DNA from 3 places in the Streptomyces sp. CS113 genome. Region 1 is predicted to be linked to each of the others. Evidence: riboswitches for the same ligand, from Rfam matches in the RefSeq annotation. Region 1 holds a riboswitch; each other region holds the start of a gene.
The links. A riboswitch is a leader RNA that binds a small molecule or an ion and turns the genes downstream of it on or off. The one in region 1 is predicted to bind thiamine pyrophosphate.
Positions count from the first base shown of each region.

Region 2: linked by a shared signal. The riboswitch ahead of thiO (glycine oxidase ThiO) and the one ahead of thiC (phosphomethylpyrimidine synthase ThiC) in region 1 are both predicted to bind thiamine pyrophosphate.
Region 3: linked by a shared signal. The riboswitch ahead of B9W62_RS10930 (thiamine ABC transporter substrate-binding protein) and the one ahead of thiC (phosphomethylpyrimidine synthase ThiC) in region 1 are both predicted to bind thiamine pyrophosphate.

Region 1 covers NZ_KZ195574.1:4,437,672-4,441,002, reverse strand. The annotation lists gene B9W62_RS19670 (VWA domain-containing protein) at 1-17, opposite strand, end outside; gene thiC (phosphomethylpyrimidine synthase ThiC) at 98-1,924, opposite strand; TPP riboswitch at 1,917-2,106, opposite strand; gene B9W62_RS19660 (YibE/F family protein) at 2,178-3,331, shown strand, end outside.
Region 2 covers NZ_KZ195574.1:6,352,895-6,356,225, reverse strand. The annotation lists gene B9W62_RS28500 (NAD(P)/FAD-dependent oxidoreductase) at 1-855, opposite strand, end outside; gene B9W62_RS28495 (avidin-fold protein) at 888-1,238, opposite strand; TPP riboswitch at 1,291-1,402, shown strand; gene thiO (glycine oxidase ThiO) at 1,400-2,608, shown strand; gene thiS (sulfur carrier protein ThiS) at 2,605-2,805, shown strand; gene B9W62_RS28480 (thiazole synthase) at 2,808-3,331, shown strand, end outside.
Region 3 covers NZ_KZ195574.1:2,552,980-2,556,310, reverse strand. The annotation lists gene rlmN (dual-specificity RNA methyltransferase RlmN) at 68-1,174, shown strand; TPP riboswitch at 1,243-1,348, shown strand; gene B9W62_RS10930 (thiamine ABC transporter substrate-binding protein) at 1,428-2,519, shown strand; gene B9W62_RS10925 (ABC transporter permease) at 2,495-3,331, shown strand, end outside.

The DNA.
Region 1 (3,331 bases):
AGGGAGGTGGCTGTCATGCGACCAGTCTGCCGAGCGACGCCCCGCCGGGGGGAGAGGGCGGACCCTGCGGCCTGTCCCCCTCCCCGCGCCGGTGCGCTCAGTCCGCGATCGGCAGGTACACGCGGTTGCCCGCCGCCGCGAACTCCTTCGACTTCTGCGCCATGCCCTCCTCGATCTCGCCCTTGCTGCCCCCGTGCTCCCGGCGGATGTCCTGGGAGATCTTCATCGAGCAGAACTTGGGCCCGCACATGGAACAGAAGTGGGCCGTCTTGGCGGGCTCGGCCGGCAGGGTCTCGTCGTGGAACTCCCGCGCCGTGTCCGGGTCGAGGGCCAGGTTGAACTGGTCCTCCCACCGGAATTCGAACCGGGCGTCCGACAGCGCGTCGTCCCACTCCTGTGCACCCGGGTGACCCTTGGCGAGGTCGGCGGCATGGGCGGCGATCTTGTAGGTGATGACGCCGGTCTTGACGTCGTCACGGTTGGGCAGGCCCAGATGTTCCTTGGGCGTGACGTAGCAGAGCATGGCCGTGCCCCACCAGGCGATCATCGCGGCACCGATGCCGGAGGTGATGTGGTCGTACGCCGGCGCGACGTCCGTCGTCAGCGGGCCGAGCGTATAGAACGGAGCTTCATCGCAGATCTCCTGCTGAAGGTCGATGTTCTCCTTGATCTTGTGCATCGGGACATGTCCCGGGCCCTCGATCATGGTCTGTACGTTGCAACGCTTGGCGATCCGGTTGAGTTCCCCGAGGGTGCGCAACTCGGCGAACTGCGCCTCGTCGTTGGCATCCGCGATCGACCCCGGACGCAGACCGTCGCCGAGGGAGTAGGTGACGTCGTAGGCGGCGAGGATCTCGCAGAGTTCCTCGAAGTTCTCGTAGAGGAACGACTCCTTGTGGTGCGCCAGGCACCACGCCGCCATGATCGAGCCGCCGCGCGAGACGATGCCGGTCTTGCGGTTCGCGGTCAGGGGTACGTACGCCAGGCGCACACCGGCGTGGACCGTCATGTAGTCCACCCCCTGCTCAGCCTGTTCGATCACGGTGTCCTTGTAGATCTCCCAGGTCAGCTCCTCGGCCCGGCCGTCGACCTTCTCCAGGGCCTGGTAGAGCGGCACGGTCCCGATGGGGACGGGGGAGTTGCGCAGGACCCACTCGCGGGTGGTGTGGATGTTGCGGCCGGTGGAGAGGTCCATGACCGTGTCGGCGCCCCACCGGGTCGCCCAGGTCATCTTGTCGACCTCCTCCTCGATGGAGGACGTCACCGCCGAGTTGCCGATGTTGGCGTTGACCTTCACCAGGAACCGCTTGCCGATGATCATCGGCTCGATCTCCGGGTGGTTGACGTTGGCGGGCAGCACGGCACGCCCCGCCGCGATCTCCTCGCGGACCACCTCCGGGTCGACGTTCTCCCGGACGGCCACGTACTCCATCTCCGGCGTGATCTCGCCCCGGCGTGCGTACGCGAGCTGTGTCACGGCCTTGCCGTCCCGGCCCCGGCGGGGCTGCCGCGGGCGCCCGGGGAAGACGGCGTCGAGGTTGCGCAGGCCGCCGCGCGGCGAGGTGTGCTTGATCCCGTCGTCCTCGGGGCGGACGGGACGGCCCGCGTACTCCTCGGTGTCGCCGCGGGCGATGATCCAGTTCTCCCGCAGTGGCGCGAGGCCCCTGCGAACATCGGTGTCGACCAGTGGATCGGTGTACGGACCCGAGGTGTCGTACAGCGTGACGGACTGGCCGTTGGTGAGGTGCACCTGACGGACCGGCACCCGCAGATCGGGGCGCGAGCCCTCGATGTACGCCTTGTGCCAGCCGATGGACTTCCCGGCCTCCGCAGTCTCCGCGGTGCCCTCCTGGGCGGAGTCCTGCGTGGGGTTCTGTGCGGAGTTCTGCGCGGAGGCAGGCGTGCGTGCGTCCTTGATGGTCATGAGACCTACTCCCTACGCCGGCATTACCCGGTAACAGGTTCGGCGGTCGACGCAGCGGATTCCGTCCGGCGGCGCTTCGTGGGATACGTCACTCGGCTTCGGTGACGTTTCCCGTGAAACATCGCTGGGACGGAGGTCAGCGCCCTCTCAGCCCGGTGCTCCGAGCTCCCGCGTGTACAAAGGTGCCTCCACGCTAGCGCCCATTCGGGCGCGGTGAACAGAGGGCCCCCCTCGTTCTTGCGATGATCGGGCGGTGACCACACCGCAGCATCCCTCCTTCCCCCCGCGCCGGCCCGGCCGCGGACCGAACGCCGAAGAGGGCGACGGCCGGGCAGCCGGCCACGTCCCCGACGACGCTCACGGCACGAGCGACGGCAGACATGAGGCGGATCACGGACACGGCACGGGACACGGGCCCGGGGCGGGTGGCGGACACGGTGGGGGCGGCGGACACGGGGCGGGCGGCGGTCACGGGCACTCGCACGGTCACGGACCGGCGGCCCCCGTCTCCCGGCATCTGCGGAAGGTCATCGCCGCGGTCCTGATCCCCTTCGCGGCGGCCGTGGTGGTCGGACTCGCGGTGCTGTGGCCGGGCGGCGCACCGTCGCACGAGCGCACCGGAGTCGGCTTCGACCGGCAGACGCAGCAGGCCACCGTGACCAAGGTGGTCGAGCTGAGCTGCCAGTCCGTCAACGCCTCGGGCGGTACCCCGACCGGCGACACGTCCACCGCCGAGGGTTCCTCCGCGGTGCAGCAGGCGCAGGGCGAGTGCAAGCGGGCGACCATCCGGGTCGACACCGGCGACGACAAGGGCCGTACGTTCGAGGAGATCGTGCAGCCGGACCAGTCACGGCAGTTGCACGAGGGTCAGAAGGTGGTGGTCGCCTACGAGCCCTCCGCACCCAGGGACCTTCAGTACTCGGTGACCGACATCAACCGCCGGCTCCCCCTGGCCCTGCTCGCGGGCATCTTCGCCCTCGCCGTCGTGGTGGTCGGACGGCTGCGCGGCCTGATGGCACTGGTCTCGCTGGCCATCAGCTTCCTGCTGCTGAACTTCTTCATCCTCCCCGCCATCCTGCAAGGCTCTAACCCACTCGTCGTGGCGGTGATCGGGTCCAGCGCCATCATGCTGATCGCGTTGTACCTGTGCCACGGGCTGTCGGCCCGCACGTCCGTGGCGGTGCTCGGCACCCTGATCTCGCTGTTGCTGATCGGTGTGCTCGGGTCGCTCTTCATCGGCTGGGCCGCGCTCACCGGCAACACGGACGACAACACCGGCCTCATCCATGGCCTGTACCCGTCGATCGACATGAGCGGTCTGCTCCTCGCCGGGGTCATCATCGGTTCGCTCGGTGTCCTCGACGACGTGACGGTCACGCAGACGTCGGCGGTCTGGGAACTGCACGA
Region 2 (3,331 bases), 1.9 Mb from region 1:
GTGGACGTCCGGCGCGGAGGTGCGCAGGCGGTCGTCGGCCAGCACCTCGCCGTGCGCGCCGAGGGCGATTCCGGAGCCGGCCAGCCAGCCGGTGGCGGGGCGGGCGCCGATGCCGACGACGACCGCGCCGGCGGGCAGCCGGGTGCCGTCGTCGAGGACGACCCGGCCGGACTCGCCGGGGCCGCCCGCCTCCACCCGCTCCACGCGCGCGCGGGTGCGCAGTTCGGCGCCCGCGTCGGCGTACCAGGCCGTCATCGGCGCGGCGACCTCGGCGGGCAGCGCGTCGGCCAGCGGCCGGTCGGCGGCCTCCACCACGGTCACCGCGCAGCCCGCCTCGCGCGCGGCGGTGGCGAACTCGGCACCGATCCAGCCCGCGCCGACCACCACGACGTCGTGCTGCCGGGCGAGCACCGGCCGCAGCCGTTCGGCGTCGTCCAGGGTGCGCAGCAGGTGCACCCCGGGCACGCCCTCGGCGCCCGGGAGGCGGACCGGTTCGGCGCCGGTCGCGAGGACGAGGACGTCGTAGGGCACGGGTCCCTCGGAGGTGTCCAGGACGTGCTCGCCGGGGCGGACGCCCAGGGCCTCGCAGCCCAGCCGCAGGGTGATGCCGAGCCCCTCGAAGTCGACGTCGAAGGCGGAGCCCTCGGCGGTGCCGAGCAGGACGGCCTTGGACAGCGGGGGCCGGTCGTACGGTTGGTGCGGCTCCGCGCCGATCAGGATCACCGGGCCGGCGAAGCCCTGCTCCCGCAGGGCGACCGCGGTCTGCACGCCCGCCATCCCGGCGCCCACGACGACCGCGCGCCGCCCCGCGTCGGCCGCCGGTCCCTGTCCCCGTTCCCGCGTCTGCTCGCTCACCCGATCACCATAGACACCCGGCGTTTCGCCGGTCAGTGCCCGCTCGCGGTGAGCTGCTCCACCACGCTGGTCCCGCTGCCCGGCTGCGACTCCCACTCCCAGCTCTCGTCCAGGCGCACGCGCCCGTCCGGCAGTTCGACGACGGTGGACACGCAGTGCCCCGACGACGTGCTGCCGTCGGTCGTGAGCTGCACGTACCGGAAGTCGAGGCGGTCGCCCTCCCTGGTGCCCACCAGGTGCCCGCGGACCACGTCGCCGCCCGCGTACTCGGCCCACACGGCGCCGTCGTGCTCGTGGTAGGTGAACCGGGTCCGGGTGCCCACCTGGCCGGGCGCCTGGTCGGCGACGGGGGCGAGGACGAGGCCGTCGAGTGAACGCGCCACGGGTGGAGGCTCCCTTACACGTGCGTTGCGCTGCGGGCTAGGGTGGCCAACGTAAGGCACTCGCGGGAGCCCGGACGCACCGGGCTGAGAGGGAGGCTGGCGGCCTCCGACCGTACGAACCTGATCCGGGTCATGCCGGCGAAGGGAGGGGCTGGACGCCCATGTCGTCTCCACCACACACGTCTCGTACGCCTCATACGTCACGTACACCCGACGTGCTCGTCGTCGGCGGCGGGATCATCGGGCTCGTCACCGCCTGGCGGGCCGCGCGGCGCGGGCTGGTCACCGCCCTCGTGGACCCCGAGCCGGGCGGCGGGGCGGCCCAGGTGGCGGCCGGGATGCTGGCCGCCGTCACGGAGCTGCACTACGGCGAGGAGACCCTGCTCGCGCTGAACCTCGCCTCGGCCCGCCGCTACCCGGAGTTCGCGGCCGAGTTGACCGAGCTGACCGGCCACGACCTCGGTTACCGGCGGTGCGGCACGCTCGCCGTCGCGCTGGACTCCGACGACCGCGCCCACCTGCGCGAGCTGCACGCGCTCCAGCAGCGCTCCGGCCTGGAGTCCGGGTGGCTGTCGGGACGCGAGTGCCGGCGCCTGGAGCCGATGCTCGCGCCGGGCGTGCGCGGGGGGCTCCGGGTGGACGGCGACCACCAGATCGACCCGCGCCGTCTCGCCCACGCGCTGCTGGCCGCCTGCGAACGCGAGGGCGTCGTCCTCCACCGGGTGTGGGCCGAGCGGCTCACCGTCGGGCGCGGGGACCGGGCCACGGGGGTCGTCACCGCCGACGGCACGGCGCTGGCGGCCGGGCAGGTGGTGCTGGCCGGGGGCAGCCTGAGCGGGCGGCTCGCGGGCGTGCCGGAGGCCGTACTGCCGCCGGTGCGGCCGGTGAAGGGGCAGGTGCTGCGGCTGACCATGCCGGGGACGGGGGTGCGGGCGCCGCTGCTGAACCGGACCGTGCGCGCCGTGGTGCGCGGCAACCACGTCTACCTGGTGCCCCGGGAGAACGGCGAGCTGGTCGTCGGCGCCACCAGCGAGGAACTGGGCTGGGACACGACGGTCACCGCGGGCGGCGTCTACGAGCTGCTGCGCGACGCGCACGAGCTGGTGCCCGGCATCACGGAGCTGCCCCTGACGGAGACCCGCGCCGGTCTGCGCCCCGGCTCCCCGGACAACGCCCCGCTGCTCGGCCCGACCGCCCTGGACGGTCTGCTGCTGGCCACCGGCCACTACCGCAACGGGGTCCTGCTCACCCCCGTCACCGGCGACGTCATGGCGGACGTCCTGGCCGGCGGGGAGCTGCCGGAGGAGGCCCGCCCCTTCAGCCCCCGGCGCTTCGGCGCCGTCCCCGCACTCTCGGAGCAGTCCGCATGAACATCTCCGTCAACGGCGAGCCGCGCGAGGTGGCTCCCGGCACCGCCCTGGACGCCCTGGTGGGCACGCTCACCCGGGCCCCGTCCGGAGTGGCCGCCGCCCTGAACGAGACCGTCGTCCCGCGCGCGGTGTGGTCCGCCACGGCGCTGGCCGACGGCGACCGTGTCGAGATCCTCACCGCCGTCCAAGGAGGCTGACCATGGCCGACGATCCCTTTGTCCTCGGCGGCACGACGTACGCGTCCCGCCTGATCATGGGTACGGGCGGGGCGCCCAGCCTGGACGTGCTGGAGCGCGCGCTCGCCGCCTCCGGGACGGAGCTGACGACCGTCGCGATGCGGCGGGTGGACGCCTCGGTGCACGGGTCCGTGCTGTCCGTGCTGGAGCGGCTCGGCATCCGGGTGCTGCCGAACACGGCGGGCTGCTTCACCGCCGGGGAGGCGGTGCTCACCGCCCGCCTGGCCCGCGAGGCGCTCGGCACGGACCTGGTCAAGCTGGAGGTCATCGCCGACGAGCGCACCCTGCTGCCGGACCCGGTGGAGCTGCTGGACGCGGCGGAGACGCTGGTCGACGACGGGTTCACGGTGCTGCCGTACACCAACGACGACCCGGTGCTCGCGCGGAAGCTGGAGGACGTCGGGTGCGCGGCGATCATGCCGCTGGGCTCGCCGATCGGGTCCGGGCTCGGCATCCGCAACCCGCACAACTTCCAGCTGATCGTGGA
Region 3 (3,331 bases), 1.9 Mb from region 1:
CGGAGAGGGACCCGTTGTCCACAGGGCGGCGGGTCCCTCTCCGTATGTCTGCGACACTGGTATGGCCATGCCTAAGCCCGGAGAACTCACATTTGTCGCGCCGCGCGGAGCCAAGAAGCCGCCGCGGCACCTTGCCGACCTCACGCCCGCCGAGCGCAAGGAGGCTGTCGCCGCGATCGGTGAGAAGCCGTTTCGCGCGAAGCAGCTCTCGCAGCACTACTTCGCGCGGTACGCGCACGCTCCCGAGCAGTGGACCGACATCCCCGCCGGTTCGCGCGAGGGGCTGCGCGAGGCGTTGCTGCCCGAGCTGATGACGGTCGTGCGCCACCTGTCGACCGACCAGGGGACCACGCGCAAGACGCTGTGGAAGCTGTTCGACGGGACGCTCGTCGAGTCGGTGCTCATGCGCTACCCGGACCGGGTGACCATGTGCATCAGCTCCCAGGCCGGCTGCGGCATGAACTGCCCGTTCTGCGCCACCGGCCAGGCCGGCCTCGACCGGAACCTGTCGACCGCCGAGATCGTGCACCAGATCGTGGACGGCATGCGGGCGCTCAGGGACGGCGAGGTGCCGGGAGGCCCCGCGCGGCTCAGCAACATCGTGTTCATGGGCATGGGCGAGCCCCTCGCCAACTACAACCGGGTGGTGGGCGCCATCCGCCGGCTCACCGACCCCGAGCCCGACGGGCTGGGGCTCTCCCAGCGCGGGATCACCGTCTCCACGGTCGGTCTCGTCCCCGCGATCCACCGCTTCACCGGCGAGGGCTTCAAGTGCCGCCTGGCCATCTCGCTGCACGCCCCCGACGACGAGCTGCGCGACACCCTGGTCCCCGTCAACACGCGGTGGCAGGTGCGCGAGGTGCTGGACGCCGGGTTCGAGTACGCGGCGAAGTCCGGGCGCCGGCTGTCCATCGAGTACGCCCTGATCCGCGACATCAACGACCAGGCCTGGCGCGGTGACCGTCTCGGGCGGCTGCTCAGGGGCAAGCCCGTGCACGTCAACCTGATCCCGCTCAACCCCACGCCCGGCTCCAAGTGGACCGCGTCCCGGCCCGAGGACGAGAAGGCGTTCGTGGAGGCGATCGCGGCGCACGGTGTGCCGGTGACGATCCGGGACACCCGTGGGCAGGAGATCGACGGGGCGTGTGGTCAGCTCGCCGCGAGCGAGCGGTAACCTGACCGGCGGCAGTACCGGTAGTACAGGCAGTACATGCAGTACATCGTCAGAGTCATCACATCTTCATATTCCGACAGGGGAGCGCCACAGCGCTGAGAGTGCGGCACCGGCCGCAGACCCTCCGAACCTGGCCCAGGTCATTCTGGGTAGGGAGATCGGTCACCACTCGAGCTGTTGCGCCCTGCCCGGGATCCCTGCCAGGGGTCCCGGGCGGGGCCGCGTCTTCTCCTGGTCACCCAGGAGGAATTCAGTGAGCATCACCAAGAAGGTCAGTGTCCTGGCCGTCGGACTCGGCATGGTCGGCACGCTGGCCGCCTGCGGATCGTCCTCCGACGACGCCGGCGGCAGCGGCTCCGGCGACTCCAGGACCGTGACCCTGGTCAGCCACGACTCGTGGGCCGCGTCCAAGGACGTCATCGCGGCCTTCGAGAAGCAGTCGGGCTACAAGGTCAAGGTCCTGGAGGACGGCGACGCCGGGCAGGCCGTCAACAAGGCCATCCTCACCAAGGACAACCCGCAGGGCGACGTCTTCTTCGGCGTCGACAACACCCTGCTGTCCCGCGCCCTCGACAACGGCCTGTTCCAGCCGTACGAGGCCAAGGGCTCGGACCAGGTCCGGCCCGAGTACCGCGCCGACCAGGACAAGCACCGGGTCACGCCCGTCGACAGCGGCGACATCTGCGTCAACTACGACAAGGCGTACTTCACCCAGCACGGGCTGACCCCGCCGAAGTCCTTCGACGACCTGATCAAGCCGGAGTACAAGGACCTCCTCGTCACCGAGAACGCCGGCAGCTCCTCGCCGGGTCTCGGCTTCCTGCTCGGCACCGCCGCCCAGTACGGCGACGAGGGCTGGGAGGGCTACTGGAAGAAGCTCGAGGCGAACGGCGTCAAGGTCGTCGACAGCTGGGAGCAGGCGTACAACGAGGAGTTCTCCGGCTCGGCCGGCGGCAAGAAGGCCAAGGGAGACCGGCCCCTCGTCGTCTCCTACGCCTCCTCCCCGCCCGTCGAGGTCGTCTACGCCGACCCGCAGCCGGACACCGCACCCACGGGCGTCGCCGACGGCACCTGCTTCCGGCAGGTCGAGTACGCGGGCCTGCTCAGCAACGCGAAGAACCCCGAGGGCGGCAAGGCCCTCCTCGACTTCCTGCTGAGCAAGTCCTTCCAGGAGGACATGCCGCTGAACATGTTCGTCTACCCGGTGCGGGAGGGCGCGCAGGTCCCCGAGGTGTTCTCGAAGTTCGGGCCGCAGGCGAAGGACCCGCAGACCCTCGACCCGGCGAAGATCGCCGACAACCGCGACCAGTGGGTCAAGTCGTGGACCTCGCTCGTACTGAAGTGAGCCGCACCGGCAGGCGGGCGGGGAAACCGACCGGGACCGTGCGCGGGAGCGCGGCCCGGCTCGGGCTGATGGCCGTGCCCGTCGCGTTCTTCGCGGTGTTCTTCGCCTACCCCGTCGCCGCCATCGTCGCGCGCGGCCTGGAGGTCGACGGGGTCTGGCGGTTCGGGCGGATCGGGGACGTGCTCGCGCAGTCCGACGTGCGGCACGTGCTGTGGTTCACCACCTGGCAGGCGCTGGCGTCCACCGCGCTCACGCTGCTGGTCGCGCTGCCCGGCGCGTACGTCTTCGCCCGCTTCGACTTCCCCGGCAAGCAGGTCCTGCGGGCCGTGGTGACCGTGCCGTTCGTGCTGCCGACGGTCGTCGTCGGTACGGCGTTCCTGGCGCTGGTCGGGCGCGGCGGGCTGCTCGACGAACTGTGGGGCCTGCGCCTGGACACCACGGTGTGGGCGATCCTGCTCGCCCACGTCTTCTTCAACTACGCCGTCGTCGTACGCACCGTCGGCGGGCTGTGGGCGCAGCTCGACCCGCGGCAGGAGGAGGCCGCGCGGATGCTCGGCGCCTCCCGGCTGCGAGCCTGGCGGCAGGTGACGCTGCCCGCGCTGGCGCCCGCCGTGGCCGCCGCCGCGCTGATGGTCTTCCTGTTCACCTTCACCTCCTTCGGCGTCGTCCAGATCCTCGGCGGGCCCACCTTCTCCACCCTGGAGGTGGAGATCTACCGGCAGACCTCACAGGTCTTCGACCTGTCCACGGCCGCCGTCCTGACGCTGATCCAGTTCGCGGCCGTCGCCGCGGTCCTCGCCGTGCACGCCTGG